Regions from separate parts of the Streptomyces sp. NPDC093064 genome, predicted to be linked through region 3. Evidence: riboswitches for the same ligand, from Rfam matches in the RefSeq annotation. Region 3 holds a riboswitch; each other region holds the start of a gene.

What was found. Region 3 has a riboswitch for cobalamin ahead of ACIQFZ_RS02435 (ribonucleoside-diphosphate reductase subunit alpha). Riboswitches for the same ligand answer to the same signal wherever they lie in the genome.
Region 1: another riboswitch for cobalamin. It lies ahead of ACIQFZ_RS20620 (CbtB-domain containing protein); the one in region 3 lies ahead of ACIQFZ_RS02435 (ribonucleoside-diphosphate reductase subunit alpha).
Region 2: another riboswitch for cobalamin. It lies ahead of ACIQFZ_RS08195 ((2Fe-2S) ferredoxin domain-containing protein); the one in region 3 lies ahead of ACIQFZ_RS02435 (ribonucleoside-diphosphate reductase subunit alpha).
Region 4: another riboswitch for cobalamin. It lies ahead of ACIQFZ_RS20295 (cobalamin biosynthesis protein); the one in region 3 lies ahead of ACIQFZ_RS02435 (ribonucleoside-diphosphate reductase subunit alpha).

The regions. Positions count from the first base shown of each region.
Region 1 covers NZ_JBIVPK010000016.1:4,886-12,138, forward strand. Annotated here, with positions in the region: gene ACIQFZ_RS20600 (MFS transporter) at 1-1,212, opposite strand, end outside; gene ACIQFZ_RS20605 (DeoR/GlpR family DNA-binding transcription regulator) at 1,302-2,066, shown strand; gene ACIQFZ_RS20610 (histidine phosphatase family protein) at 2,075-2,647, shown strand; gene ACIQFZ_RS20615 (CbtA family protein) at 2,704-3,465, opposite strand; gene ACIQFZ_RS20620 (CbtB-domain containing protein) at 3,487-3,705, opposite strand; cobalamin riboswitch at 3,742-3,883, opposite strand; gene ACIQFZ_RS20625 (aminotransferase class V-fold PLP-dependent enzyme) at 4,224-5,336, shown strand; gene ACIQFZ_RS20630 (MFS transporter) at 5,402-6,658, opposite strand; gene ACIQFZ_RS20635 (PLP-dependent cysteine synthase family protein) at 6,655-7,253, opposite strand, start outside.
Region 2 covers NZ_JBIVPK010000005.1:27,955-35,207, forward strand. Annotated here, with positions in the region: gene ACIQFZ_RS08155 (MATE family efflux transporter) at 1-370, shown strand, start outside; gene ACIQFZ_RS08160 (VOC family protein) at 427-822, shown strand; gene ACIQFZ_RS08165 (NUDIX domain-containing protein) at 889-1,224, opposite strand; partial or broken gene ACIQFZ_RS08170 (SAM-dependent methyltransferase) at 1,547-2,116, opposite strand; gene ACIQFZ_RS08175 (Scr1 family TA system antitoxin-like transcriptional regulator) at 2,342-3,163, shown strand; gene ACIQFZ_RS08180 (DUF397 domain-containing protein) at 3,160-3,342, shown strand; gene ACIQFZ_RS08185 (hypothetical protein) at 3,539-4,186, opposite strand; gene ACIQFZ_RS08190 (DNA-formamidopyrimidine glycosylase family protein) at 4,479-5,261, shown strand; cobalamin riboswitch at 5,335-5,457, shown strand; gene ACIQFZ_RS08195 ((2Fe-2S) ferredoxin domain-containing protein) at 5,518-5,916, shown strand; gene ACIQFZ_RS08200 (cobalamin-binding protein) at 5,966-6,886, opposite strand; partial or broken gene ACIQFZ_RS08205 (acyl-CoA dehydrogenase family protein) at 6,981-7,160, shown strand; gene ACIQFZ_RS08210 (enoyl-CoA hydratase/isomerase family protein) at 7,157-7,253, shown strand, end outside.
Region 3 covers NZ_JBIVPK010000001.1:542,537-549,789, reverse strand. Annotated here, with positions in the region: gene ACIQFZ_RS02460 (extracellular solute-binding protein) at 1-649, opposite strand, end outside; gene ACIQFZ_RS02455 (GntR family transcriptional regulator) at 1,114-1,878, shown strand; gene ACIQFZ_RS02450 (DUF3311 domain-containing protein) at 2,022-2,312, shown strand; gene mctP (monocarboxylate uptake permease MctP) at 2,309-3,919, shown strand; gene ACIQFZ_RS02440 (GNAT family N-acetyltransferase) at 3,997-4,503, shown strand; cobalamin riboswitch at 4,549-4,703, shown strand; gene ACIQFZ_RS02435 (ribonucleoside-diphosphate reductase subunit alpha) at 4,826-7,177, shown strand; gene ACIQFZ_RS02430 (ribonucleotide-diphosphate reductase subunit beta) at 7,177-7,253, shown strand, end outside.
Region 4 covers NZ_JBIVPK010000015.1:144,499-151,751, forward strand. Annotated here, with positions in the region: gene cobN (cobaltochelatase subunit CobN) at 1-3,174, opposite strand, end outside; gene ACIQFZ_RS20290 (cobyric acid synthase) at 3,171-4,679, opposite strand; gene ACIQFZ_RS20295 (cobalamin biosynthesis protein) at 4,676-5,617, opposite strand; cobalamin riboswitch at 5,717-5,854, opposite strand; gene ACIQFZ_RS20300 (hypothetical protein) at 6,041-6,265, opposite strand; gene ACIQFZ_RS20305 (inorganic phosphate transporter) at 6,299-7,253, opposite strand, start outside.

The DNA of each region.
Region 1 (7,253 bases), on a different contig from region 3:
CGCGGCGGGAGGCTCCGCCTCGGGGACGGGCCCCCGGCCCGCGACCGCGCTCCCCCGCGGTCGCAGCACCCCCGCCGTCACGGCCGCGACGGCGCAGCAGGCCACGGGGAGGAAGAAGGTCAGGTTCAGCGGGACCAGGCGGGTGAGCCAGCCGATGACGGCAGGTCCCGCGAGCATGCCGAGGTAGCCGAGTCCGGCGACCTTGGAGACATTGGCGCCGGCGGCATCGGCGTCGGCGTGCCCGGCGGCGCTGAAGAGCTGGGGGACGCAACCGGAGAGCCCGGCGCCGAAGAGCGCCCAGCCGGCCAGGGCGAGCGGAATCCACGGGGACAGGGCGGCCGCCGTCATGCCGACGGCGGCGACCGAGGCGCCGTAACGCAGGATCGCGGCGGGGCCGAAGCGGGCCGAGAGGCGGTCGGCGAGCAGGCGGCCGATGGTCATCGTCGCGGCGAACGCACCGTAGGCGAAGGCCGCCGTGCTGTCGGAGGCGCCGAGGACGGTCCGCAGGTGCAGCACGCTCCAGTCGTTGGCGACCCCCTCGCACAGCATGACCATCAGCGCGAGGACGGCCAGGATCCAGATACGGGTACGGGCTGGGGCCGCCCGTCCGGCCGGCCCGTCGGACCCGGTCCCGGCATCCGCGGCCGGCCCCGCGGCGGTGGGCAGCAGACCCGGGGCGGCGCACACGGAGACCACCACTCCCAGGACGGCCGCGGTGCCGAGCGTCGCCGCCGGGGTCCAGCCCGCGCTCGCGACGGCGGCACCCGCGAGGGCGGCCAGCACGCCGCCGACGGAGAACGTGGCGTGGAACGCGGACATCACCGGGCGTCCGTACGCCTTCTCGACCTGGACGGCGTGGGCGTTCATACTCACGTCGAGGCAGCCGTTGCCGAAACCGAGCACGATCAGGGCTCCGGCGAGCATCCACGGCTTCGAGGCCAGTCCGGGCAGCACGAGGGCGGCACTGCACAGGACACCGGAGGCGGGCACGACGATCCGGGTGCCGAGGCGGTCGGCGACCGGGCCGGCCAGTTGCATCCCCACGAAGGCGCCCGCCCCGAGCAGGAGCAGGAAGCCGCCCAGGACGGCGTGGCTGACGCCGACGCGGTGCTCGATGGGCGGGATCTGCACGATCCACATCCCCAGCAGAGTCCCGTTGAGGATGAAGTACGTGAAGGTCGCCAGACGCGCCGCGCGAAGTGATCGCTCCATGAAGCGAACGTATCGAACATGGAGTGTGTTTGAAAAGCGCCTCTTCTCACAGTGTTCCTGTTTGCAGGCGCATGGTGTTCAATCGCCGCATGGGGAACACGGGCCGTCTGAGGCAGATCACGGACGCGGTGCGCGAGGCGGGCAGCCTCGGCGTCGGCCAGTTGGCCGAACTCACCGGAGCCTCGGAGATGACCATCCGCCGCGACCTGGAGGCCCTGGCCGCCCAAGGCGTACTGGAACGTTTCCGGGGCGGCGCCCGGACCCTGCTGCTGCGCGGCGAGGAGCCGCCCTTCCCCCTGCGCGCGCAGGAGGGCACGCGGGCCAAGCAGCGCATCGCCGCGGACGCGGCCGCGCTGATCGCCGACGGGGAGACGGTCGTCCTCGACAGCGGCACCACCTGCCTGGAAGTGGCCAGGGCACTGCGCGGCCGGCGGGTGACCGTGATGCCGCTGTCGCTCCAGGCCGTCGACGCGCTCGCCGACAGCCCCGAGCAGACCACCCTCCTCGTGCCCGGCGGCCGGCCACGTCCGGGCGAGGGGGCCCTCACCGGCCCCCTGACCCTGGCCTCGCTGGCGGCCCTGCGCTTCGACACCGCTGTCATCGGCTGCTGTGGGCTGACCGCACAACAGGGCCTGACCGCCTACGACTTGGACGACGCGGCGGTGAAGCGGGCCGCGATCGACTCCGCCCGGCGCGTGCTCGCCGTGGCCGACGGCACCAAACTGTCCCGTACGGCGCACGCCTTCGTCGCGCCGGTCTCTCGGCTGCACACCCTCGTCACCGACGATTCCGCGCCACCCGGCGAGGTCGAGGCGATCCGCGCCGCGGGCACGGCCGTCAACACCATTCGGTAGGAGTGAAGTTGACCATCCGAATCACTCTCGTCGCGCCCGCGACGAGCCCGTCGCTGCGGCAGGCCCGGTTCGACGACGGCGACTCGATCGACGACGGCGGGGCGGCCAAGGCCCGTTCGGCGGCCGGGTCGCTGCCCGCGGCCGCCCGCGTGCTCCTGTCCCCGAGCGCACGCTGCCGGGAGACGGCGTCGGCGCTCGGCCTCGACGGCGTGGTGGTACGGGAGTTGGCCGGTCTGGACGCGGGCCGCTGGCGGGGCCGGACCCTGGAGGACGTGATGGCCACCGAGCCGGAAGCGGTGGGCCGTTGGCTCGCCGACCCCGACTGCGCACCGCACGGCGGGGAGTCGGTGCGGGACGCGTGCGAGCGGGTCGGGCTCTGGCTGGACAGCGCGCGGGACACCGACGGCCGTACGCTCGCGGTGGTCGAGCCGGAGGTCGTACGGGCCGCGGTCGTCCATGTACTGGGCGTGCCCGCGGCCGGCTTCTGGCGGCTGGACGTACCGCCTTTGACGGCAACGGAGTTCAGTGGTCGGGCCGGCCGCTGGAATCTGCGGCTCGGACAGCCGCTGGCGGCGCCCTGAGGAACGCCACAGGGCCCCCGGACGGATCCGAAGGGCCCTGTCGTGTGCCGAAGCGATCAGTGCGCGGCCGACACCGCCTGCCCGGACGCAGCGGTCGCGGGCCTGGGGTTCAGCAGCCGCTGGGCCAACTCACCGAACAGCAGCCCGAATCCGCCCCACAGGACGGTCTGCATGGCCAGGGCGGAGAGCCGGAACCGCCACAGCAGGGTGGCCGGGAAGTCCGCCGGCACCTCGTTCACAACCGGCAGGAAGGCGTACGCCAGCCCGATCACCACGGCGAAGGCGGCCACCGCGGCCACCGTCGCGTACCACGTGCCCAGCGTGGGCGCGAGGCGCTTGCCCAGGATCGTGGCGGCGATCGCGAGGAGGATGCTGAGCAGCATCATCAGGAAGTACAGGGTCGTGCGCTTGCCGATGGTGTCTTCCTGGCCGACCGCGGGCGGGTTGGCCGGGTACTTCAGGAACGGCACGACGTACACGGCCAGCAGCGCGCAGCCGGACAGCAGCAGCGCGGTCGCTCGCGGGGAGAAGCGGCCCACGCGGCCCAGCGCGAAGCAGAAGGCGAGCGCGGCGATACCGCCGAAGGCGACCCCGTAGACCAGGACGCCGGTGGCGAGACCGGCGGTGGACTGAAGGGAACGGGAGACGACTTCCACCTCGTCATGAGAGTGGGAGTGGGAGTGCGCCTCCTCGAGGCCGATCGCCTTGTCGACGAACGGCTCCCCGAGGAAGTAGGCGGCGACCAGGGCGAGCACACCGGCGGCGAGACCGGCGAGCATGCCCCGCACCAGAAGGTTTCTTACCGTTGCGGAGTTCATGAGCGTGCGGCGTCCCTCGCCTCAGTGGCAGGGGAAGCCGAGCAGGTGGCGGGCGTCGTGCACCCACTCGTGGACGTCCGTGCCGCTGAACACGGAGGTGGCGCCCTGCTCGGCGCCGACGAAGTAGAGCAGGACCAGCATGAGAACGCCGAAGAAGACCGCCCAGGGAGCTATCGCCTTCAGCGGCAGCGTGGCGGGAACGGCGGGGGTGGCAGTCGGCTGAGCGACGGTCTGCGCCATGGCAGAACCTCCTCTGGGAGTTCGCGTCCCATCTCGGTGGTGCACAGGACGACAGCCACGGGTCTGACTCACGAACATCCCTGGGGTGTTCGCATACAGTGGCGCGACCGTGCCGGATTCCCACCGGCTTCCGTCGTGCCGTCGTCGATATCGGACAGACGGTATCGCGTACCGCGCGCCCGGCCAAGACCGCAACCACGGACGTGATCTTCTCCACCAGCCGTACTCCGCGGAACTGGCGGAGGCCCTTTTCGACCCTGGAGCGTCAACGCCGTGTAGGCGGCCTCCGCGCGGCGGGAGCCCGGAGTGTCCGCCGGGGCGTTGCCGAGGAAGCCGTGCGTGGTGCCGGCAACGGCCCGACAGAGCGCTCCGGTGCTGTGGCAAGATGCGCTGGCATGCTCTGACCAGCTGAGACCCGTGGGACGGCGCACGCTGCTGCCCCGCCGTCCGGCGCACCCGCAGGCACTCCACCCGCCGCGCCACTCGATCCGCACGCACCACCCGGAGGGACGAGCCCCGTGCTCACGTCGTACGCCGCCCACTTCGACACACCCGCCGGGTACCTGGACTTCGCACGCTTCGGGCCGCCCTCCCGGGACGCCGTCACCGCCACCGCGCGCGCCCTGGAGGCGTCCGCCCGCGCCGACCACACCACCGTGGACACCCTGATGCGCGCGGAGGAGACCGCGCGGGACACGGCCGCCCGCCTCGCCGGCACCGACGCCCGGCACACGGTGCTCCTCCCGAACGCGTCCACCGGACTGTTCCACGCCGCGCTCGGTATCCGAGAGGGCGTGGTCCTCGCGCCACGCACCGACTTCCCGGCCAACCACTACCCGTGGCGCCGCTCCGCGGACCTGGGCCGGGCCACGCCGCGCTGGATCGACCCCGCGCCCGGCTCCGGAGTCACCCCCGACCTGGTCCGCGCCGCGCTGACCGACGACGTCGTGGCCGTGTCGGTCAGCGCCGTGGACTTCCGCACCGGGTTCCGTGCCGACCTGGCGGCGCTGCGCGAGGCGATCGGACCCGACCGGCTGCTGATCGTGGACGCCATCCAGGCGTTCGGTGTCGCCTCGCTGCCCTGGGACGCCGCCGACGTGGTGGTCGCGGGCGGCCAGAAATGGCTGCGCGCCGGATGGTCGACCGGCTTCGCCACGCTGTCCGACCGCGCCCTGGAATCCCTGGAGCCGGTCCTCACCGGCTGGACGGGTGTCGAGGAGGTCGGCCTCTTCGACGGAGCCGAGCACCCGCCCGCCCCGGACGCACGACGGTGGTCGATCACCAATCTGAGCCCGGTGACGGCCGCCGCGTTCGCGGCCGCGCTGGACCTCGTCGAGCGGCACACCGTCGCCGCGATCGAAGCCGCGATCGCCGTACGGATCGCCGAACTCACCGAGGTCGTCGAGGCGTGCGGCGGCCGCGTCCTCTCCCCCGCCGACAAGGCGCGGCGCGCGGGCATCCTCTCCTTCACCGTGCCGGACCACGATCCGTCCCTCGTCGCCAAGGCGCTGCACGCCGAAGGCGTCACCGCGACCGTGCGCACCGACTCGCTCAGGCTCTCCCCGCACGCCTCGACCCCGCCGGAGGTGGCCGGACGGGTCGCCACCGCACTGTCGTCCCTGGGGAGTTGACCCTGGGGAGTTGACCCCGCGGGTCGGCGACACCTCGAACCCGCGGGCCGGCGATCTCCTTTCCGTCAGGCGGGGGCGGGCTCGGGCTCTGCCTGGGTGGTGAGCCGCCCGGCACGGGCGAGCGCCGCGACCGAGGCGGCGCACACGAGTCCGGTGGCGGTCAGGGCCGTCCAGGTCATCCAGAGGGCATGGTGGCGCTGGGCGAAGTCCCACAGTGCGCCGGTGACCAGGTTGCCCAGGGTGATGCCCAGGCCGGAGACGGTGTGGTAAAGCCCGTAGTAGGTGGCGACCAGGCGGTTGCCCGACAGGGCGACGACGGTGTCCATCTCGAACGGGTAGACCACGGCGGAACCCACCGCGAGCAGGACCACCGCGGCCACCAGCGAGACCAGCGCGGCCCCCGAGGAGCCGCGCGGGGCGAGCGCGAGCGGCAGGAAGGCCAGCCCCATCACGGCCAGTCCCCGCACCAGCGCCTGGCTGGGTTGCCACCGCTGTTTGGCCCAGCCGGTCAGGCGCAGTTGGCCGATGACGGCCACCGCAGCGGAGACGATGAAGAGCCCGCTGGTGACCGCCGTGCCGTTCGCCCCCAGGGCATCCGCCGCCGCCAGCGGAAGGGCCAGGTACACCTGGAAGGTGAGCACGTAGGAGCCGATCATGGCGGTGGCGAAGAGCAGGAAGGGGCGGTTGGACACGACCGTCCGCCACTGCGCGAGCACGCTCTCCCGCCGGGCCGTGTCCGCCGTGTGGCCGCGCCGGGCGGGCAGGGCGCGCCACTGCAGCACGGTGAGTACGGCGAAGATGCCGGCCGCGGTCGTGCACACGAGGCGGAAGTCGGCGGCGAGCAGGGCGAGCCCGACGAGTGGGCCGAGCAGCATGCCGGCCTGGTAGAAGACGTTGAAGGCGGCGAAGGCGTCCACGCGCCGTTCGCCCGCCTCGACGGCGAGGTAGGCGCGGACGGCGGGGTTGAACAGGGCGCCGGCGAAGCCGGTGGCGGCGGAGGCGGCGATCAGGGCGGGGAGGTTGTCGACCCAGCCGAGCAGGCCGAAGCCGGCGGTGCGCAGCAGGCAGCCGGCCATGATGGGGATTTTGTAGCCGAGTCGGTCGGCGAGCGTGCCGCCGATGAGGAACATGCCCTGCTGGGAGAAGTTGCGCACGCCCAGCACGAGCCCGACGGCCCAGGCGGCGAGGCCGAGTCCGTCGGACAGATGGGCGGCGAGGTAGGGCATGAGCATGTAGAAGGCGAGGTTGATGGCGAACTGGTTGGCCATCAACAGCCGTGCGGCGGGCGGGAAGGAGCGGGTCTGCCGCCACAGGCCCTTCACCGCCCCGCCCTCGCGAGTTCCGGCGCACCGCCGCCGAGGGCGAGCGGGTCGACGACACGGGTGCAGCGGGTCCAGCGGGACACGGTCCGTTCGCCCGGATCACCGATCTCTTCCGGGTCGTCGGCGGGCAGGTGGCCGAGGAGGCCGTGCTCCCGGCAGTACGCGTCGTCGAAGACGGTGCCGACATAGCGTTGCGGGCCGTCGGGGAAGACCGCGACGATCCGTTCCTCGGCGGGCAGGGTGCGGGCCAGCCAGCGGGCGACGAGGGCGACGGCGCCGACGCTCCAGCCGCCGGTGGCGTAGTGGTCGCGGGCCAGGAGGCGCGCCGCCCACACCGCCTCGGGGGCGGCGACCCAGTGGACCTCGTCGAACAGGTCGTAGGCGACGTTGCGGGGGTGGATGCTGGAGCCGAGTCCGCGCATCAGACGGGGCGCGGCGGGCTGCCCGAAGATCGTCGAGCCGGTGGTGTCCACCCCGGCCACGCGCAGCGCCGGAAAGAAGCCGCGCAGTACGGAGCCGATGCCGGCGGAGTGGCCGCCGGTGCCGACGGAGACGACGAGGGTGTCGATGCGGCCGAGCTGGGCGACGAGTTCGT
Region 2 (7,253 bases), on a different contig from region 3:
GATCATGCGAATCTTCGGCGCCGACGGCGAGGTGGCCGAGGCGGGGGCGCTGTATCTGCGCTGCGTGGGGCCCTACTTGGTATTGCTCGCGTGCTTCATCGCGCTGGGCGGCGTGTTCGAGGGCAGTGGCGGCAGCCCGGCCCTTGCCCGGATCACCGCGTTCGGGGTGGTGCTGCAACTGGCCCTTGCGTACGGACTGTCGGGATGGGGCCTGCCGGGCATCTGCTCGGCCATGGCACTGTCGACGGCGTCGCAGTGCGCAGCCATCACCAGGATGTATCGGCGCACGAAACAGCCCGGGACGGCAGGAGACGCCGAAGGTCGGCCGAAAGCCACGGCCGTGGAACCCGACACCCCTACGTCGAGGTAGCAGGCCGTCGGACGGGCGGCATACTCTGAGCCCCGTCCGCACTGTCTGGGAGAGTCATGACAAGTAGGTTCACCGAGTTGGCCGTTGACTGCCGCGACCCGGAGAGGCTTGCGGCCTTCTGGTGCGAGGTCCTGGACTTCAAGGTGATCGACCGGAGCGAGGGCAAGGTCGAGATCGGCTCCTGGGTGCCGACCGTCGAGGATGTTCGGGCCCGCCAGATGCCGCCCACGCTGCTGTTCATCCAGGTGCCCGAGGGCAGGACCGTGAAGAACCGGCTTCACCTCGACGTCAGCCCGATCGACGGCAGCACCGAGGGCGAGGTGACCAGATTGCTCGGCCTCGGCGCCACCAAGACGGATGTGGGCCAGGGCTCAGGCCGAAACTGGGTGGTGATGGCAGACCCCGAGGGAAACGAGTTCTGCGTCCTGCGCACCCTGGCACCGCAGAACTAGGGGCGTTGCCGCGCCGGTGTGACCTGGTCCGGCGCGCCATGCCGCGGACGCGAACCGGGGATCCAGTCAGGTCGTGCTGTCCTGCTTCGTAGGCATCAGTGTCCGGTCCGCGTACGGAGTGAAGTGCGCCGGTGCGTGGTCGATGGGCGGCAGGTCGGAGCGCCAGGACGTGAGGATCTGGGCACTGCACACGAACAGTCCCTGCGGCAGCTCGTCCAGGGCCCACCACCGCCACTCGCCCACGCTTTCGTGCGGCTGGTCGGCGGGCTCGCCCTGCCAGGCCGTGACGACGGCGCCGACGGTGACGCGTACGACGTCGTCGACGTGGTCGATGAGCGTGCCCAGCAGAGTCACGTCCTCGGGGCGCGCGACGAGCCCGGTCTCCTCGGCGAGTTCGCGCACGACCGTGTCGTGGAGGGACTCGCCGGGCTCGACGGTACCCCCGGGCAGCTCTCAGGTGCCGTGCCGGTGCCGTCCCAGTGAGCAGGCCCCGCTCGCCGAACATGATGGCTCCGACGCCGATCGCGGCGTGGGGTACGGGCGGCCGGGCGGTCCGTGGACGACTTGTTACGCGGGGTGGGCTGGTCGTGCGGTGGCGTCGGGCCCGGACGAGTTGGAGTATCCCGGGGTTGTCCGGTTCCGGTGCGGTGAGGAGTTCGACCCCCTCCACCCGGAACCCGTGCTCGGTCAGAAGGTCTTCCCAGAGCTGCGGAGTGAGCACCCACATCTGGGTGGGGATGGGTTCCCCGTCGCGCAGTCGGATCAACTCCTGTCGTGGCACCACCTCGTTGGACGGCCCCTGTGCGTCGGCGTCGGTGTGGAGGGCGGAGAAGACGAGGGGCGCGCCGTCGACCAGCGCGTCCCGCAGGGCCGGCAGCAGGTGGTGCGGGTCGATGCAGGCGAAGGTGCGGATGCCATAGGCGGCCTCGTACGGTTCCGCGCGACGCAGATGCTCGGCGACATCACCGCACAGGAAGCGGACTCCGGGCTCGCTGCCGTGGGCGTTCAGTGCGCGCTGGTGCTGGGTGGCGGACAGGTCGATGCCGTCCACGAGGGCGCCGTACTCGCGGGCCAGGTGGACGGCGTGGTGCCCGGGACCGGATCCGACGTCGAGTATCCGCTTGCCGCGGATGTCTCCGAGGACCTCGGCTCCGGGACCCACACCCGGCCAGAATCCCCAGTCGATGCGGTCCGGTACCGGGGGCGAGTAGCCGTAGTCCAGTTGGCGTTGACCGCAGATCGTCCAGCTCTGTTCGTACGCGGGGTGTGCCGTCACAGAAGGACTCCAAGTCATTCGACGCAGCGATGGCCAAGCTCAAGAGTCTCAAGGATCGCCGTTCGTGACCGTAAGTGACGCCTTCGCAGCGTCCGTCCAGGCCGCGCGCATGCGGCCCCCGGCCGCCCGTACAGGCCATCCCGTACTGGTTGTAGCCGGGCCGGACACGTAACCCCTGCTCATGGTCGGGCCGTTGTACCCGTTGCAAGAGGTGACGCGGGTGTGACAAGGGGGTCGTCATTCATGGCAAGTGGCAGTGCGCTTGATTCGTCCGGCAGTATGAAGGCGTTCGGGGCGGCCCTGAAGGTCTTTCGTGAACGGGCCCTGCTGACGCAGGAACAGCTGGTCGAACGGCTCAACTACTCGCATGCTTCAGTCGCTTCTGTCGAGCAGGGTCGGCGGATGCCCACCGCGCTCTTCGTCGAACGGGCCGAGGAGGCGCTGGAGTCGTTCGGTGTGCTGCGCGCGGTGGCCCGGCACGTGGGGCGGCAGCGGGGGCTGGCGGTCTGGTTCCGGGAGTGGGCGCAGTTGGAGGAGACGGCGGTCAGCCTGTGCACGTACGAGTGCCGGGTCGTACCGGGGCTGCTCCAGACCGAGGCCTACACGCGGGCGCTGATGCTCAACGTGCCGCCTCCGCCGACGGAGGAGCAGCTCCAGGAGCGGATCGCCGCTCGGCTGGCGCGGCAGGAACTGTTGACGCGCAGGCCGCCGGTCGCGTTCAGTTTCATTGTCGAGGAGTCGGTACTGCTGCGGCACACGGGAGGTGAGGAGGTCACCCGAGGACTGCTCGACCACCTCCTCGTCCGCACGAAACTGTGGAACGTGGAGCTGCAGATCATGCCGCAGAGGCAGCCGCACCACGCGGGTACGGACGGACCCATGCGACTCCTGGAGACCCCGGAACGTCAGTGGTTGGGGTACTCGGAGGGGCAGAAGACCGGACAGTTGGTCTCCGACCGAGAAGCGGCGAGCGTCATGCAGATGCGGTATGCCAAGATGCGCTCGCAGGCCCTGTCCCCAGTGGACTCGGCGGAGTTGTTGCAGCGGATGAGAGGGGCTCTATGAACACCGCCGGTGAACTGGACTGGTTCAAGAGCAGCTATAGCGGATCCGAAGGTGACGACTGCGTGGAAGTCGCACACGCTCCCGGAGCCGTGCACGTACGCGACTCCAAGCAGAGCGACGGGCCGCGATTCGAGGTCGCCTCCTCGACATGGGCGGATTTCCTCGGTCTCGTGGTGTAGTGCGACGAGTCAGGACGCCGGAGGCGGACTGCATCAGACGACGAGCGGGGTTCGGTGGATGCGCTGCTGAACCCCTGGGTGTTGGCCCTGCTCGGCATCGGCGTGGCCATGTTGATCTGGGCTGCCCTGGCGGGAACGGTGACCCGGCCCCGCTCTTGGCCGAGGATCAGCCCAGGGTCCGGGCGAGGATGCGTGTCTACCCCGAGGCCGGCCGTTTGGGACGGATGATGACCTCGCTGCCCAGGGGACTGTAACCAGCCGCGAGGAAAGCTCGAAGGGATCGAGCGTTGCCTGGGGCGACAGCGGCGAAAACCGGCTCACCGGTGGGGAGCAGGGTGAGCGCGTCACGCAGCAGGGAGCGACCGAGCCCAGCCGCACTGCTACCAGGGTCGTTGAGTTCGATGCTCATCTCGCGCCGTCCAGCCAGGCCACCGGCCAGTGTGACAAGGCCGCGTTCATCTCCGTAGACACGGACGTCGGTACGCAGAGCCTGAGCATGACGAACGCGTGGGTGGTCATCGACATCGAGACGTTCAGGCAGGCGGCGAGGGGCCGGCGCGCCACGCGCAACGAGTGTCGCGTCGACACTGTCGATCCACCCCTCGCGACCTGCGAGGTAGCGCAGGAAATCAGGAGCCATTGAAGCCCCGTAACCGTCGGGTCCTTGAGCCTGGATGTCGGAAGTGAACAGGGCGGTGGCGACCACGGCGTGCCCGGTGAAGGCGACCGAGCACTCCAGCCCACCCGGCAGAGGCGGAAGAACTGTTACGCGGCCGTCTGCAGGCGGGAAGCGTCCGTCGGCAGCATCGAGGAACATGCCCAGCAGCGGGTGAGACTCGGCCATGACGGTCCACCCTACGAGGGGTTGTTCGTCGTGGCAGCCACACCCGTTGGGTGAAGCGCCGGTAGGCCGTGGGCCGGGTCGGCCCAAAAGCAGCGATGGCTCAGTAGTCGCCCAGGAGCGTCCGCACCCTCCGCGGGTGTCCCGGTCGAGCCGTCCGTCAAACCGGCGAGCGTCCGATCGGAGGCATGACGCCCCGAAGCAGAGTGCCGAGCGCGTGGGCTCGCCCTCCACGGGTACTCGTCACCGCGTGTGGCGGCCTGACGACCGCACGACGAAGAGCCGGGACGAACGCATGCCCGAACTGCCGGATGTCGAGGGATTCCGCGAGGTGCTGATGACCTGCGGCCGGCGCCGGTGTGTCACGGACGTCGAGGTGCGGGACGCAGGGGTTCTGCGCGGCGTCAGCGCGCAGCGGCTGCGGAGGGAGCTGGTGGGCAGGCGTCTGGGGGAGGCGTGGCGGCACGGAAAGTGGTTGTTCGTGCCGACGGACGACGGTGGTCCCACTCTTGTCTGGCACTTCGGCATGACGGGGTCGCTGCGGTGCTGTTCCCCGGACGAACCGATCGAGGCGCACGACCGCGTCCTGCTGACGATCGACGGCTCCCGACACCTCCGCTATCGCGACCAACGCAAGCTGCATGGCGTGCGGTTGGCCGACGACACGGAGATCGAACGGATCACGGACGGTCTCGGTCCCGACGCCCTCACCGTGCGCGCACCGGAATTCAGGGAGCTGCTCTCGGGACGACGGCGCGCCGTCAAGAGCGCGCTGATGGACCAGTCCGTGATCGCGGGTCTCGGGAACCTCCTGTCCGACGAGATCCTCTGGCGGGCCGGTGTCCCTCCGCGGACTCCCGCGCGGGACCTGAGCGAGACCGAGATCCGGCGTGTCCATGCGGGGATGGGCCGGGTCCTTGAGACGTCCGTGGTCGCCGGGTGCGTGCCGCCGAGGCGCTCCTGGCTCACCGGGCACAGGGACGACAGCGAGCCGATGTGTCCTCGCTGCGGGTGGCCTCTGTGCTCGAACCGCGTCGGCGGGCGCCGCACGGTCTGGTGCCCGCAGTGCCAGAAATGAACGAAGCGGGCCGTTCTCAAGTGAGCCGACAGCAAGTGGGATGATGATCGGCGACATAAGGCGACGGCGGTCCGAGGAAGCCGGTGAGAATCCGGCGCGGTCCCGCCACTGTGACCGGTGAGCGAGTTCCGGAAGGCCACTGCCCCGCCCGGGGTGGGAAGGCGGGACGAGTGAAGACCCGGGAGCCAGGAGACTCACGCGGTCGCCTCCTCGAGCGACACCGGGGCGGATCTCCCCGGGAGGGGAGTGGTGCGGCGTGCCCGAGAGGCCGACGGACGAGGCACCGGGCGGTGCCGTGACGGGGAGCGGTTCGGTGCCGTGCCGGGTCGTCGTGTGCCGGGACTGCTGCTGCGGCAGCCCCAAGGTGACCGGGGTCGATCACGCGGCGCAGACCGCGCGGCTGCGAGCGGAGGTGCCGGTGCGCATCTCCGACTGCCTCGACGTGTGCGAGCAGGCGAACGTCATCGTGGTCCAGCCGTCCACCGCGGGCCGGGCCGCCGGTGCGCGGCCGGTCTGGCTCGGACTCGTCAACGATGCGGACGCGACCGAGGACATCGTCGCCTGGGTGCGCGCCGGAGGCCCGGGCGTGGCTCCCCTGCCGGACATCCTCGACCTTTACGCCATCACACCGCCACGACGTGCCACGGATTCCTGAGGCCCGCACGCGCGAGGAGGCCCGGACGCGTGAGGAGGCCGGCCCGTCGTCACCGGCCGGGGAACGGGCGGGCCTCGGCCGATGTGACCGCCTCGCCGGCCGGCACACCGTGCAGGACCTGGGCGAGCACCTCCGCGCCGCGCACCACGCGGGGGCCCGGCCGGTTGAAGTAGGACGGCCCGTCCAGCACCCAGACGCGGCCGGACCGAACGGCGGGCAGATCCGTCCAGCCGGGCAGCCCGGTGAGCAACGCGGCTTCCCACAGGGTGCGTTCAGGTGGGAAGCCGCACGGCAGGACGAGGACCACGTCCGGCTGTGCGTGGCGCACCGCCTCCCAGGTCATCGGCTTGGTGTGCTCGCCGGGCGCGGCGAGGAGAGGCTCACCGCCGGCGGTGGTGATCTGCTCGGGCACCCAGTGCCCGGCGGGCCACAGCGGGTCGAGCCACTCGATCGCCACGACCCGGGGCCGGCCGAGGCCGGCGACCGCGCCGCGGACCCGGGCGAGGCGCGCCTGCAACTCGCCCCGGCGCCGCTGGGCGCGCTCGCGCACGCCGAGCAGGTCCCCGACTGTGACAAGACAGTCCAGTACGTCGTCGAGCGTGCGCGGCTCCAGGCTGAGGACTCGGGTGCCGGCGTCGAGCAGCCGCACGGTCCGGCTGACCCTTTCGTACGACACCGCGCACACGTCGCACAGGTCCTGGGTGAGCACCACGTCGGGGCGCAGGGCGGCCAGAGCCTTGGTGTCCAGCGTGTACAGCGACGAGCCGGAGTGCGCCGATCCGCCGACGGCGTCGGAGATCTCCCGGCTGGTGAGCGCGTCCTGGTCCAGGTCGGCCCCCGTCACCACAGGCACCGAGGCGACCTCGCGCGGCGGCCAGTCGCACTCGTGGGTACGGCCGGCCAACTGCTCCGACAGGCCGAGTTCGGCGACGATGTCGGTTGCGGCGGGCAGCAAAGAGACGATGCGCATACCTCGACTGTAGGAGGCTCCGGGACCCGCGGACCTCGCGGATCCGCCGATTCCGGCGCCCGGCGTGCAGGGCATGCACGGCGTGATCGCACGAACCGACACCGGCTACTCGGCCGCCGACCGGGTGCTCCAACTGCACGGCGGCTACGGCTACCTCGGCGAGTACGGCCTTGAGAAGATCGTCCGTGACCTGCGCGTCCATCAGATCCTGGAAGGAACCAACGAGATCATGCGTGTCATCGTGGCCCGCGGCCTGACGGAGGCGTTCGGATGACCGCCGCCGAGGAACCCGTCCTGTTCCACACCGACGGACGGGCCGCCCACATCACCCTCAACCGGCCGAAGGCCCTCAACGCCCTCACCCACG
Region 3 (7,253 bases):
TCACCAGCTCGCCGCCCTCGCCGATCACCAGGCCGACGAAGTGGTACCAGTTCTGGCCGGGCAGGTAGATCGGTTCGGCGCCGGTCTTGTCACCGACCTTCTTGAGGTCGGCGTAGAACTCGTCGCGGGTCTTGGGGGTGTCCTTGACGCCGGCGTCGGCCCAGAGCTTCTTGTTGTAGAGGACGACGCGGTTGGCGAAGTACCACGGTGCCGCGTACTGCTTGCCGTCGAAGACGGACGAGTTGTTGAGGGAATCGGTCCAGTCGCCGCCGATCGAGGACTTCAGGTCCGCGAGGTCGGCGAGGCCGCCGGTCTTGGCGTAGGCCGGGGTCTGGGTGTTGCCGATCTCGAAGACGTCCGGCGGGTTCTCCTCGGACAGGGCGGTGGTCAGCTTCTGCTGGATGCCGTCCCACTGCTGGATCTCGAACTTGACCTTCGCCTTGGTCTTGGCCTCGAAGGCCGCGGCGACGTCCTTCTGCCACTGGTCCGGGGAGGAGCCGTCCATCACCCACACGGTGAGGGTCTGGCCGGCGTAGCCGTCCTTGCCGGTCTTGGCCTTGCCCCCGTTGTCGTCCTTGCCGCCCCCACACGCCGCGATGGAGACCATCATGCCCGCGATACCGATCGCGGCTACCAGCTTGCGCTTCACGCCACCCTCCTCAGGGATGCCACAAACCCCCCTGCCTCCCCGCGGTTGAGCGACATCCGAGCGTCGGCGCGTAACCGCCCGTGGGGCCGGGACCTGGACCAATGGTGTAGACCAGTACGGGGAGCTTGGCCCAGACCAATAGGGCTGTCAAGAGTGCACCGACCCGCTCACGTGGTCCGTTATGCGACCGCGATATGCAGGGACCTTTCATTGTTCGTCCGGCAAAATGGACGCCCACGTTCCACCGGACCAGTGGCGGCCGCACACGGCCCGCCGGCCGCCCTGGCCAGGTGGACCACCCGCCCTGGCCGGGGCGATGGACTAGACCAGCCGGAGTCGCAACGGTATACAGAGGAGATCACGGAGCGTACGGGTGGCCACCCGGCACGCGAAGCCGTGCCACGATGTGAGCCGGGGCCGACGGGACGTCGGCCGCTTCGGCACTGGAGCCGGGAAGGCGGAGCATGAGCACCGACGTCAGCAGTGCGGAGAACGAGGGTGGGGCGACCGTCCGTACCGCGCGCGTGCCCAAGTACTACCGCCTGAAGAAGCACCTGCTCGACATCACCCAGACGCTGCCGCCGGGCACTCCGGTCCCGCCGGAGCGGACCCTGGCGGCCGAGTTCGACACCTCGCGCACCACGGTGCGGCAGGCGCTCCAGGAACTCGTCGTCGAGGGCCGGCTGGAGCGCATCCAGGGCAAGGGCACCTTCGTGGCCAAGCCGAAGGTCTCCCAGGCGCTGCAACTGACCTCCTACACCGAGGACATGCGCGCCCAGGGCCTGGAGCCGACCTCGCAGCTGCTGGACATCGGCTACGTGACCGCCGACGACCGCCTGGCCGAGCTGCTCGACATCACCGCCGGTGGGCGCGTGCTGCGCATCGAGCGGCTGCGCATGGCCAACGGCGAGCCGATGGCCATCGAGACCACCCACCTGTCGGCCAAGCGCTTCCCGGCGCTGCGGCGCAGCCTGGTGAAGTACACCTCCCTCTACACCGCCCTAGCCGAGGTCTACGACGTCCATCTCGCCGAGGCCGAGGAGACCATCGAGACCTCGCTGGCCACTCCGCGCGAGGCGGGCCTGCTCGGCACCGACGTGGGCCTGCCGATGCTGCTGCTCTCCCGGCACTCCCTGGACCGGGAGGGCCGGCCGGTGGAGTGGGTGCGGTCGGTGTACCGCGGGGACCGCTACAAGTTCGTGGCACGTCTCAAGCGCCCGCAGGAGTAAGGGTCTTGTGACGGCGTAAGAATCTCGTGGCGGTCCGCGGCGTCATGCGCACGAGGGATTCCGCACGTGTGACACCGTGACCTAGATTGCCTGCGCACTGCACGGACGCTCGCCGGTGATCAGCTAGGGGACGGAGTCGCCACATGTCGAATGCCCCGGAAGCCACCAGAGCGGTGGTGACACCCTTACGGGTCGTCATCGCCCTCTGCCTCGTCGCCCCCTTCGTGGCGCTGCTGTGGGTGGGATCGTACGCGAAGACGGATCCGGTGTTCATAGGGATCCCGTTCTTCTACTGGTACCAGATGCTGTGGGTGGTCCTCTCCGCGGCCCTGACGATGACCGCGTACCGGCTGTGGCTGCGTGATCAGCGCGCCGCCCGGGCCTCGCAGGCCGCCCGGACCGCCACGGCCGAGGACGGGGGTGCGGTCAAGTGAAGGACGGTGTCAACGGCGTCGCGCTCGGCGTCTGCGTCTTCTTCTTCCTGCTCGTCACCGTCATGGGCTTCCTGGCCGCGCGCTGGCGCCGTGCCGAGAACGAGCACAGCCTGGACGAATGGGGCCTGGGCGGCCGGTCGTTCGGCACCTGGGTGACCTGGTTCCTGCTCGGCGGCGACCTGTACACCGCCTACACCTTCGTGGCCGTGCCGGCCGCCGTCTACGCCACGGGCGCGGCCGGCTTCTTCGCGGTGCCGTACACGATCCTGGTCTACCCGCTGATCTTCACGTTCCTGCCGCGGCTGTGGTCGGTGTCCCACCGGCACGGATACGTGACCACGTCGGACTTCGTCCGCGGCCGGTTCGGCTCCAAGAGCCTGTCGCTGGCGGTGGCGCTCACCGGCATCCTCGCGACCATGCCGTACATCGCGCTCCAACTGGTGGGGATCCAGGCCGTGCTTGACGTGATGGGCGTCGGCGGCGGCGACAGCACCCACTGGTTCGTGAAGGACCTGCCGCTGCTGATCGCCTTCGGTGTGCTGGCGGCGTACACCTACTCGTCGGGACTGCGCGCGCCCGCGCTGATCGCGTTCGTGAAGGACACCCTGATCTACATCGTGATCGCGGTGGCCATCATCTACATCCCGATCAAGCTGGGCGGCTTCGGCGAGGTGTTCGCCAAGGCGGACCAGAAGTTCAGCGAGTCGGGGACGGGCGGTCTGGTGCCGGCGGCGGCCGGCCAGTGGACGTACGCCACGCTGGCCCTGGGCTCCGCGCTCGCGCTGTTCATGTACCCGCACTCGATCACCGCGACCCTGTCCTCGCGCAGCCGCGAGGTGATCCGCCGCAACACCACGATCCTGCCGCTGTACTCGCTGATGCTGGGCCTGCTCGCCCTGCTGGGCTTCATGGCGATCGCGGCGGGCGTGCAGGTGAAGAACGGCCAGCTGGCCATTCCGCAGCTGTTCGAGACCATGTTCCCGGACTGGTTCGCGGGGGTGGCGTTCGCGGCGATCGCCATCGGCGCGCTGGTGCCGGCGGCCATCATGTCGATCGCCGCCGCGAACCTGTTCACCCGCAACATCTACAAGGACTTCCTCCGCCCGCACGCGACACCGAAGGAGGAGACCCGGGTCTCCAAGATCGTGTCGCTGCTGGTCAAGGTGGGCGCGCTGGTCTTCGTCCTGACCATGGACAAGACGGTCGCCATCAACTTCCAGCTGCTCGGCGGCATCTGGATCCTGCAGACCTTCCCGGCCCTGGTCGGCGGACTGTTCACCCGCTGGTTCCACCGCTGGGCGCTGCTGGCGGGCTGGGCGGTCGGCATGGTCTACGGCACGGTCGCCGCCTACGGGGTCGCCTCGCCGACGCAGAAGCACTTCGGCGGCTCGGCGAAGGAGATCCCGGGCATCGGCGAGATCGGCTACATCGGTCTGACGGCGTTCGTGCTCAACGCGGTCGTCGCGGTGGTCCTGACGTTCGTGCTGAGGGCGGTCAAGGCGCCTCAGGGCGTGGACGAGACCCGGCCGGAGGACTACACGGCGGACGCCGGCGACCCGGGCGTCGAGGTGGAGCTCCCGCCGGCCACGGCGGCGGCCCCGCACTGACACCCGGGAGGGGCATCCCACGGGCCGCCGGAGAAATCCGGCGGCCCGCTGCCGTGCCCGTGCGGCACACTCGGGCCATGGACATCGCGATCCGGCCGGTGGAACCCGGCGAGTACGGCACCCTCGGTGAGATCACCGCCCAGGCCTACCTCCGGGACGGGCTCCTCGACTTCGGTGAGAGCGACGGGTATCTCGACGAGCTGCGGGACGTGGCCAAGCGGGCGGTCGCGGCCGAGGTGCTGGTGGCGGTGGCGGACGGGACGGTGCTCGGCGGCGTGACCTTCGTCCCCGGCGCGGGCCCCATGGCCGACCTCGCCGGTCCCGGGGAGACCGAGATACGGATGCTCGCGGTCGCGCACACGGCGCGCGGCCGAGGCGTCGGCGAGGCCCTCGTACGGGCCTGCCTGGACCGGGCACGGGCCGTGGAGGGCTGTGTCCGCGTGGTGCTGTCCACCCAGGGCACGATGCACACCGCCCACCGCATCTACGAGCGTCTGGGCTTCGTCCGCACGCCGGGCCGGGACTGGAACCCCCTCCCGCACCTGGACGACATCATGCTGCTCACCTACGAGTTGACATTCTGACACGTTCCGGAGTCGACGCGGCACAACATATGGGGGTGCCCGACTCACTCAGCACAAGATGTATGCTCGTGCTCACTGTCGCCGCAGGGGAATCCGGTGCGAATCCGGAACTGTCCCGCAACGGTGTACTCGTGCACATATGCCCCCATGGGCCGCCACGAGCGTCAGTCCGAGGACCTGCCGACAGTGCGCCCGGCCGTCCGGTCCGGGTGCCCTGACGTCCGGGCCTCGTGGAATGGGCCGGTGGACGCGGCGCCGCGTGCGCTCGTGTGCCGCCCCCTGCCCTCGGCGAGGCCCCGTGCCGAGCGAGGGAGAGCTCCACGTGACCATCGCGCCAGCAGACCCGGTTTCAGTCACAGCTCCGGAAACCGACGGTCCAGGTGCCGTACTGCTGCGGACCCTGACCGAGCTGACCGCCGACCTCCCCGACGCCGACCCCGGCCGGGTCGCCGCCGCCGCGCTGCGCGGCCGGTCGGCGCGGGCCGACGAGGCCGAGTTGCGCGAGCTGGCCACGGAGGCGGCCGCCGGGCTCATCTCCGAGGACCCCGCCTACTCCCGGCTCGCGGCCAGGCTGCTGACCCTCACCGTCCGCGCCGAGGCCGCGTCCCAGGGCGTCGCCTCCTTCACCGACTCGGTCGCCGTGGGCCACCGCGAGGGCCTCATCGCCGACCGGACCGCCGAGTTCGTACGCGCCCATGCCGACCGCCTGGACGCGCTGATCGACCGGGCCGCCGACGACCGCTTCGGCTACTTCGGCCTGCGCACCCTGCACAGCCGGTACCTGCTGCGGCACCCGATCACCCGCAAGGTGATCGAGACGCCGCAGCACTTCATGCTGCGGGTCGCGGCGGGTCTCGCGCAGGACGACACGGCGCGGTCGGTCGACGAGGTCGAGGCGCTCTACGGGCTGATGAGCCGCCTCGACTACCTGCCCTCCTCCCCCACCCTCTTCAACTCCGGTACGCGTCACCCCCAGATGTCGTCCTGCTACCTGCTCGACTCCCCCAGGGACGAGCTGGACTCGATCTACGAGCGCTACCTCCAGGTCGCCCGTCTGTCCAAGCACGCCGGCGGCATCGGCATCGCCTACTCCCGCATCCGCTCCCGCGGTTCGCTGATCCGCGGCACCAACGGGCACTCGAACGGCATCGTGCCGTTCCTGAAGACCCTGGACGCCTCGGTGGCCGCCGTGAACCAGGGCGGCCGGCGCAAGGGCGCCGCCGCGGTCTACCTGGAGACCTGGCACTCGGACATCGAGGAGTTCCTGGAGCTGCGCGACAACACCGGCGAGGACGCCCGCCGGACGCACAACCTCAACCTCGCGCACTGGGTCCCGGACGAGTTCATGCGCCGGGTGAACGCGGACGGGCAGTGGTCGCTGTTCTCCCCCGCGGACGTGCCGGAGCTGACCGACCTGTGGGGCGAGGAGTTCGACGCCGCGTACCGCGCCGCGGAGGCGCGGGGCCTGGCGAAAAAGACCATGCCGGCCCGCGACCTGTACGGCCGCATGATGCGCACCCTCGCGCAGACCGGCAACGGCTGGATGACCTTCAAGGACGCCGCCAACCGCACCGCCAACCAGACGGCACAGCCCGGCCACGTCGTCCACTCCTCCAACCTCTGCACGGAGATCCTGGAGGTCACCGACGACGGCGAGACGGCGGTGTGCAACCTGGGTTCGGTCAACCTCGGCGCGTTCGTGGCCGGCGGGGACATCGACTGGGAGCGGCTGGACGAGACCGTCCGCACCGCCGTCACCTTCCTCGACCGCGTGGTGGACATCAACTTCTACCCGACCGAGCAGGCGGGCCGCTCCAACGCCCGCTGGCGGCCGGTGGGCCTGGGCGCCATGGGCCTTCAGGACGTCTTCTTCAAGCTGCGGCTGCCCTTCGACTCCCCGGAGGCGAAGGCCCTGTCCACCCGTATCGCCGAGCGGATCATGCTCGCCGCGTACGAGGCGTCGGCCGACCTCGCCGAGCGCGAGGGCCCGCTGCCCGCGTGGGAGAAGACCCGTACGGCCCGGGGCGTGCTGCACCCCGACCACTACGACGTCGAGCTGACCTGGCCGGAGCGCTGGGCGGCCCTGCGCGAGCGGATCGCCGCCGTCGGCATGCGCAACTCGCTGCTGCTCGCCATCGCCCCGACCGCCACCATCGCCTCGATCGCGGGCGTGTACGAGTGCATCGAGCCGCAGGTCTCCAACCTCTTCAAGCGCGAGACGCTCTCCGGGGAGTTCCTTCAGGTCAACTCGTACCTGGTGAACGATCTGAAGGCACTAGGCGTCTGGGACGCCCGGACCCGCGAGGCGCTGCGCGAGGCGAACGGCTCGGTGCAGGACTTCGCCTGGATCCCCGAGGACGTGCGGACGCTGTACCGCACGGCGTGGGAGATCCCGCAGCGCGGCCTGATCGACATGGCCGCGGCCCGCACCGCGTTCCTGGACCAGTCCCAGTCCCTGAACCTGTTCATGGAGACGCCGACCATCGGCAAGCTCTCCTCGATGTACGCCTACGCCTGGAAGCAGGGCCTGAAGACGACCTACTACCTGCGCTCCCGCCCCGCGACCCGGATCGCGCGGGCCGCTCGCGCCACCGTCCCCGTCCAGGCGACGCCGGACCCCGAGGCGGTCGCCTGCTCCCTGGAAAACCCCGAGTCCTGCGAGGCCTGCCAGTAATGACCAGCGAGACCAAGAACCTGCTCGACCCCGGCTTCGAGCTGACGCTCCGTCCGATGCGCTACCCGGACTTCTA
Region 4 (7,253 bases), on a different contig from region 3:
GTAGTCGTCCGCGTCGACCAGGTCGTGCTCACGGGTGTCGACGTTCTTCGCCGCCACCGCGATCCGCCGGAACGCCGTCTCCATGTCCCCGCGTGCCGCTCGCCCGTCGAGGCCGCGTCCGTAGGCGTAGCCGCCCCACACCGCGTACACCTCGGCGAGGTCCGCGTCCGAGCGCCAGTTGCGTGCGTCGATCAGCGGCAGCAGACCCGCGCCGTACGCGCCCGGCTTGGAGCCGAAGATACGGGCCGTGGCGCGGCGCCGGTCGCCGTGCTCGGCGGTGTCCTCGTCGGCGTGGGCCTTCACGAAGTTCCGCTCGGCAGGCTCGTCCAGCTCCGCCACCGCCCGTACCGCGTCGTCGATCAGCCCGACGACGTGCGGGAACGCGTCCCGGAAGAAGCCGGAGATGCGGACCGTCACGTCGATGCGCGGCCGGCCCAGCTCCGCCAGGGAGACCACCTCGAAGCCGGTCACGCGGCGGGAGGCGTCGTCCCACACCGGGCGGCAGCCCAGCAGCGCCAGGATCTCGGCGATGTCGTCGCCCTGGGTGCGCATCGCGGACGTGCCCCAGACCGTCAGGCCCACCGACTTCGGGTACGCGCCGGTGTCCTGGAGGTAGCGGGCGACCAGCGAGTCCGCGAGGGACTGGCCGACCTCCCAACTCAGCCGTGACGGGATCGCCTTGGGGTCGACCGAGTAGAAGTTGCGTCCGGTCGGCAGCACGTTGACCAGGCCCCGGGTCGGCGAGCCGGACGGCCCCGCGGGGACGTAACCGCCGTCCAGCGCCCGCAGGATGTGCCCGATCTCGTCCGTCGTACGGGCGAGCCGCGGCACGACCTCGGTGCAGGCGAACTCCAGCACGGCCGTCGCGTCCGGGAGTTCGGTGCCCAGCACCTCCCGGACGAGCGCCGGACCCGCGTCGGCCGCCCAGCCGCGCTCCTCCATGCCCTCGGCGATCCGCCGGCACAGCTGCTCCAGCAGGTCGATGGCGTCCGCGGCCGTGCGCGCCGGACCCTCCACCAGGTCCGTCAGCTCCACCGGCACCTTCACCGGAGCGCCCGGCTCGGCCAGCAACTCCTTCTCCACCAGGCCGAAGTGCTCCACGAGACAGGCCCGCAGCCCCGGCAGCGCGTTCGCCTGCCCGCCCCACACCTGCGAGGCGCGCAGCACGGCCAGCACCAGGTTCACGCGCGGCTCGCCGACCGGGCCGCCGCCGAGGATGTGCAGGCCGTCCCTGATCTGCACGTCCTTGATCTCGCACAGATAGCCGTCGATGTGCATGACGAACTCGTCGAACGCGTCGTCGTCCGGCTGCTCGTCCACCCGCAGGTCGTGGTGCAGCTCGGCGGCCTTGACCAGGGTCCAGATCTGGGCCCGCACGGCGGGAGCCTTCGCCGGGTCCAGGTCGGAGACGAGCGCGTACTCGTCGAGGAGCTGCTCCAGTTTGGCCAGGTCACCGTACGTGTCCGCGCGCGCCATCGGCGGGACGAGGTGGTCGACGACCGTGGCGTGCCCGCGCCGCTTGGCCTGGGTGCCCTCGCCGGGGTCGTTGACGATGAACGGGTACACCAGCGGCAGGTCGCCGAGCACCGCGTCCGGCGCGCATCCGCGGGACAGGCCCAGCCCCTTGCCGGGCAGCCACTCCATCGTGCCGTGCTTGCCCATGTGCACGATCGCGTCGGCGCCGAACGAGTTTTCCAGCCACCGGTAGGCCGCCATGTAGTGGTGGGACGGCGGCATGTCGGGGTCGTGGTAGATCGCGATCGGGTTCTCGCCGAAGCCGCGCGGCGGCTGGATCATGACGACCACGTTCCCGAACCGCAGGGAGGCCAGGACGATGTCGTCGCCGTCGACGTACAGGCCGCCCGGCGGCTCGCCCCACGCCTCCGTCATCGCGTTCCGCAGCTCCGGGTCCAGCCGGCCGAACCACGCCCGGTAGTCGGCCAGCGGCACACGTGCGGGCGCGGCGGCGAGCTGGTCCTCCGTCAGCCACTCCACGTCGTGACCGCCGGCCTCGATGAGGCGGTGGATGAGCTCGTCGCCGTTGTCGGGATAGCCCTCGACCGCATAGCCCGCGTCCCGCAGCGCGTCCAGGACCCGTACCGCCGACGCCGGGGTGTCGAGCCCCACCGCGTTGCCGACCCGCGAGTGCTTGGTCGGGTACGCCGTGAAGACGAGCGCGACCCGCTTCTCCGCGTTGGCCTTGTGCTTCAACCGCGCGTGCCGTACGGCGATCCCGGCGACCCGGGCGGCCCGCTCGGGGTCGGCGGTGTACACCGGCACGTCGTCCGGGCCCTGCTCCTTGAAGGAGAACGGGACGGTGGTCAGCCGCCCGTCGAACTCCGGGATCGCGACCTGCATGGCCGCGTCCATGGGGGACAGCGCGGCATCGGACCCGTCCCACGCGGCGCGCGAGGAGGTCAGGCAGAGCCCTTGCAGCACGGGGATGTCCAGGTCCGCGAGCGCCCCGATGTCCCAGGCCTCTTCGTCGCCTCCCGCCGACGCCTGCGACGCGTGCGTGCCGCCGGCCGCGAGGACGGTGGCGACCAGGGCGTCGGCGCGTCCGAGGATCTCGTACAGCCCGGCGTCCGCGCCGCGCAGCGAACCGCAGTAGACGGGAAGGGCGTTGGCGCCGTGCGCCTCGATCGCGTCGCACAGCGTGTCGACGAACGCGCTGTTGCCGCTCAGTTCGTGGGCGCGGTAGAAGAGCACGCCGACGGTCGGGCGGCCGGCCACCAGGGCACGTTCGCCGTGGACGCCGTACTCCGGCATCCGCCGCGGCTCCTCGAAGCCCTCGCCGGTCAGCAGCACCGTGTCGGAGAGGAACCGGGCGAGTTCCGCCAGGTTCTCCGGGCCGCCCTCGACGAGGTACTTCAGCGCCTCCGCCACGACTCCGGCCGGCACCGACGACTCGGCCATCAACTCGGCGTCCGGTACGGCCTCTCCGCCCAGCAGCACGGTCGGCACGCCGGCGGCCTTCAGCGCGGCGAGCCCGTCCTCCCAGGCGCGCTTGCCGCCGAGCAGCCGTACGACGGCGATGTCCGCGCCGTCGAGCAGCCCCGGAAGCTCCTCGTCGACGTCCACACGGGTCGGATTGCCGATCCGGTAGGAGGCGGCCGAGGCTCGGGCGGCGAGCAGATCGGTGTCGGCGGTCGACAACAACAACACTGTGCTCATGCGGGCGCTCCCGGTGGAATGAAAGGCAGTCCTTGCGGCGCGCCCGACTCGATGAGCCGCCAGAGCGCGTCCGTGTCCGCGTGCTGTTCGATCAGGTCGCCGAGCCGGTCGAGCTGCTCCTCGCGCAGCGCGGCGAACGAGGTGTCGGGCGCCGGCACGAAACGGCGCCCGGCGGCGGCCGCCACCTCGCGCAGGAAGGCGCGCCGGAAGCCGTCCGACTCCAGCGAGCCGTGCCAGTGCGTGCCCCAGACGGCCCCGACCCGGCAGCCGTCCAAGAAGGGCTCCCCGCCGGTGACTTCGGCGACCCCGTGGTGGATCTCGTATCCCTCGACCCGCTCGCCGAGGGCTTCGCCCCGCGGCCGGGTGAGGGTCTTCTCGCGGGCGAAGGCGACCCGTACGGGCAGCAGGCCCAGCCCGTCGACGTGTCCGCGCCGGCTCTCCACGTCGTCCTCGATGTGCTCGCCGAGGATCTGGAAGCCGCCGCAGATGCCCAGCACCGGCCGCCCCTCGGCGGCCCTGCTCGCCAGAGCCCGTGCGAGCCCCCGCTCCCGCAGCCATTCCAGCGCCCTGACCGTGCCGCGTGTGCCGGGCACGACGACGAGGTCGGCGTCGGTCAGCTCCTCGGGCCGGTCCACGAACCGCACGACGACGCCCGGTTCGGCGGCGAGCGCGTCCACGTCGGTGAAGTTGGACATCAGCGGCACGGCGCAGACGGCGACCCGCAGCACGTCCTCCCCGACCGGGGGCGCCACGGCGGACTCCCGCACGGCGCCCCGCAGAGACACGCGCAGCCCGTCCTCCTCGTCGATGCCGAGCCCGTGCCGGAACGGCAGCACGCCGTACGTACGCCGGCCGGTGAGCCCGTGCAGCATGTCGAGCCCGGGTTCGAGCAGCGAGACGTCCCCGCGGAACTTGTTGACGAGGAACCCGGCGACGAGTTCCTGGTCCTCCGGCGACAGCAGCGCGAGCGTGCCGTAGAAGGAGGCGAAGACGCCACCGCGGTCGATGTCGCCGACGACGAGCACGGGCAGCCGCGCGCCGCGCGCGATCCCCATGTTGACGATGTCGGTCCGGCGCAGGTTGATCTCCGCCGGGCTGCCCGCCCCCTCGCAGATCACCGCGTCGTACGTGCTCCGCAGCTCGGCGAGGCAGTCCAGCACGGTGCCGAGGAGCTTCTGCTGCCGCCCGCCGTGGTAGCCGCGCGCGCTCAACTCGCCCACCGGTTTGCCCAGCAGGACGACCTGGCTGCTCTGCTCGCCGCCCGGCTTGAGCAGCACCGGGTTCATCAGCGCGGTCGGCTCGATGCGGCAAGCCTGGGCCTGCATGGCCTGCGCCCGCCCGATCTCGGCGCCCTCCCGGGTGACGAACGAGTTGAGGGACATGTTCTGCGCCTTGAAGGGGGCGACCTTCACGCCCTGGCGCACCAGCCACCGGCAGATCCCGGCGGTGACGACGCTCTTCCCGGCGTCGGAGGTGGTGCCGGCGACGAGCAGACCGCCACTCATGACGTCCGTCCTCTCTTCAACAGCCGTACGCCCGCGCACACGCCGAGCGCGAGCCAGCCCACGCGGCGGGAGAGCCGTACCGCGCGCTCGATGTCACCCGGCCGGACGGCGCGTCCGGCGCCGTTGAGCACCGGGCGGTGCTCAACACGCCCGGCGTACGAGAGCGTGCCGCCCAGCCGCACCCCGAGCGCCCCCGCGAACGCGGCTTCCACCGGACCGGCGTTGGGGCTCGGATGCTTCCCGGCGTCGGCGCGCCAGGCCCGTACGGCACCGCGCGGGTCGTCGCCCGCGACGGCCGCCAGGGCGGCGGTGAGCCGTGCCCCCGGCCATCCGGCGAGGTCGTCGAGCCGGGCCGAGGCCCAGCCGTAGCGGCGGTACCGGGGGGACTTGTGCCCGACCATGGCGTCCAGGGTGTTGACCGCGCGGAAACCGAGGAGGCCCGGCACACCGGCGGCGGCGCCCCACACCAGCGCGCCCACCACCGCGTCGGACGTGTTCTCGGCGACGGACTCGACGACGGCCCGGGCGATCCCGTCGGCGTCCAGCGCCTGCGGATCACGCCCGCACAGATGCGGCAGCCGCGCCCGGGCGTCCTCGACGTCCCCGGCCCCCAGCGCGCGCCCGATCTCCCGCGCCTCACGGGCGAGGGAGGTCCCGCCGACGACGGCCCAGGTGGCTGCGGCGGTCAGCGCGACGGACGCGGTACGGGAGGAACGCGCGGCGGACACGGCCAGCGCGGCCGACGACACGACGCCCCCCACGCACACGGCGGTGTGCAGGGCGCCCCAGCCGCGGTGATCCCGCCACAGCGCGCGTTCCACGGCACCCGCGGCCCGTCCGAACACGGCGACGGGATGCCCGCGGCGCGGATCGCCGAGGATCAGGTCACCGAGGAGGCCGGCGGCGGCGCCGTACGCGAAGTCGCGATCGGCACCCATCGGGTCAGCCGGTCGTGCGGTCGGTCGGACAGACGCTGGTGAACCTTGGTCGGCAGCCGCGCATGGCGATATGTGTCCTCACTCAGGGTGTCCACGCCCTGGTTCGACGAGACCGGCGGCGAGAGTTCCTGACTCCCGGGGAAGTTCTTCCCCGGTCACAGTGGCGGGACCGCGCCGGATTCGCACCGGACTTCCTCTCCTGCCGCCGTACTTGGCTCCGGCAGTCCACCACGCACCGCGAACACCCGTCAACCTGCCGTTGACCTGCGCGGGGGTACTGAGATGAGGCCCACACCGCGGGCACCGGGGACCAGAAGACCCGCCCTTCCCGGGCCGCCGTGGGGACGGCCCGGGAAGGGCGGGTGACGTGAGGGGGCGGGACCCGGACCCGAACCCGGTTGCCAGGGTCCGGGCCGCGCCGGGCTATGCCACGATCAGGTAGATCCCGTAGGCCACGGCGGCGGCGCACGCGGCGAAGCAGGCGTAGGCGCCGGTGACCGCGAGGGTCCCGCCGCCGTGGCCCGCGGCGACGGCCCGCTCGCGGCGGGAGAGGCCGGCGATGCCGAGGGTGAACAGGGCCACGAGGCCCACTGCGACGCCGAGGCTGACGCCGAAGACGGAGCCGAGGGCCACCCAGTCGATCTTCATGGTGCTTCTCTTCCTTCTGCCTGTGGCGCGGGCTCAGACGGCGGCGGCCGGCGGGGTCGCCACGGACGCGGGATCACCGGCGGGCGCGGAGGCCTGCGCGGGGATCGTGGCCGTGAGCTCTTCGGTCACCGGGGAGGCCGGGGGCGGGGTGACGGCGGCGATGGCCTGGGTGACCACGCCGGCCGGCTCCTCGGTCTCGTTGACGTTGGTGTGGTCGACGACCTCGCGGCGGGAGATCTTCCAGATGGCGGCGCTGGAGGCCACCAGGAACGCGGCGACGAGCCAGGTGCCCCAGTCGCCGAGGCGCGTCACCGCCTCCGCGCCGGCCGCGACCAGGGCCGCGGCGGGCAGCGTGAGGGCCCAGGCGACGGCCATGCGGGTCGCGGTGGACCAGCGGACCACGCCGCCCTTGCGGCCCAGGCCCGCGCCCATCACCGAACCGGAGACGACGTGCGTGGTGGAGAGGGAGAAGCCGAGGTGGGAGGAGGCCAGGATGGCGGTGGCCGCGCTGGTCTGCGCGGCGAAGCCCTGCTGCGGCTGGAGGTCGGTCAGGCCCTTGCCCATGGTGCGGATGATGCGCCAGCCGCCGATGTAGGTGCCGAGCGCGATGGCCAGGCCCGCCGAGAGGATGACCCAGGTGGGAGGGTTGGACCCGGGGGAGAGGGCGCCGCCGGCGATCAGGGCGAGGGTGATGACGCCCATCGTCTTCTGCGCGTCGTTGGTGCCGTGGGCCAGCGAGACCAGGCCCGCGGAGGCGATCTGCCCGGCGCGGTGGCCCTTCTCGGCCGCCTTGCCGTTCGAATGCGACTTACGGCCGATGCCGTACGACAGCCGGGTCGAGACCAGCGCGGCGAGACCCGCGACGACCGGGGCGGCGACCGCCGGGATGAGGACCTTGGTGAGCAGGACACCGCCGTGCACGGCGCTGAAGCCGGCCGAGGCGATGGTGGCGCCGATCAGACCGCCCATGAGGGCGTGCGAGGAACTG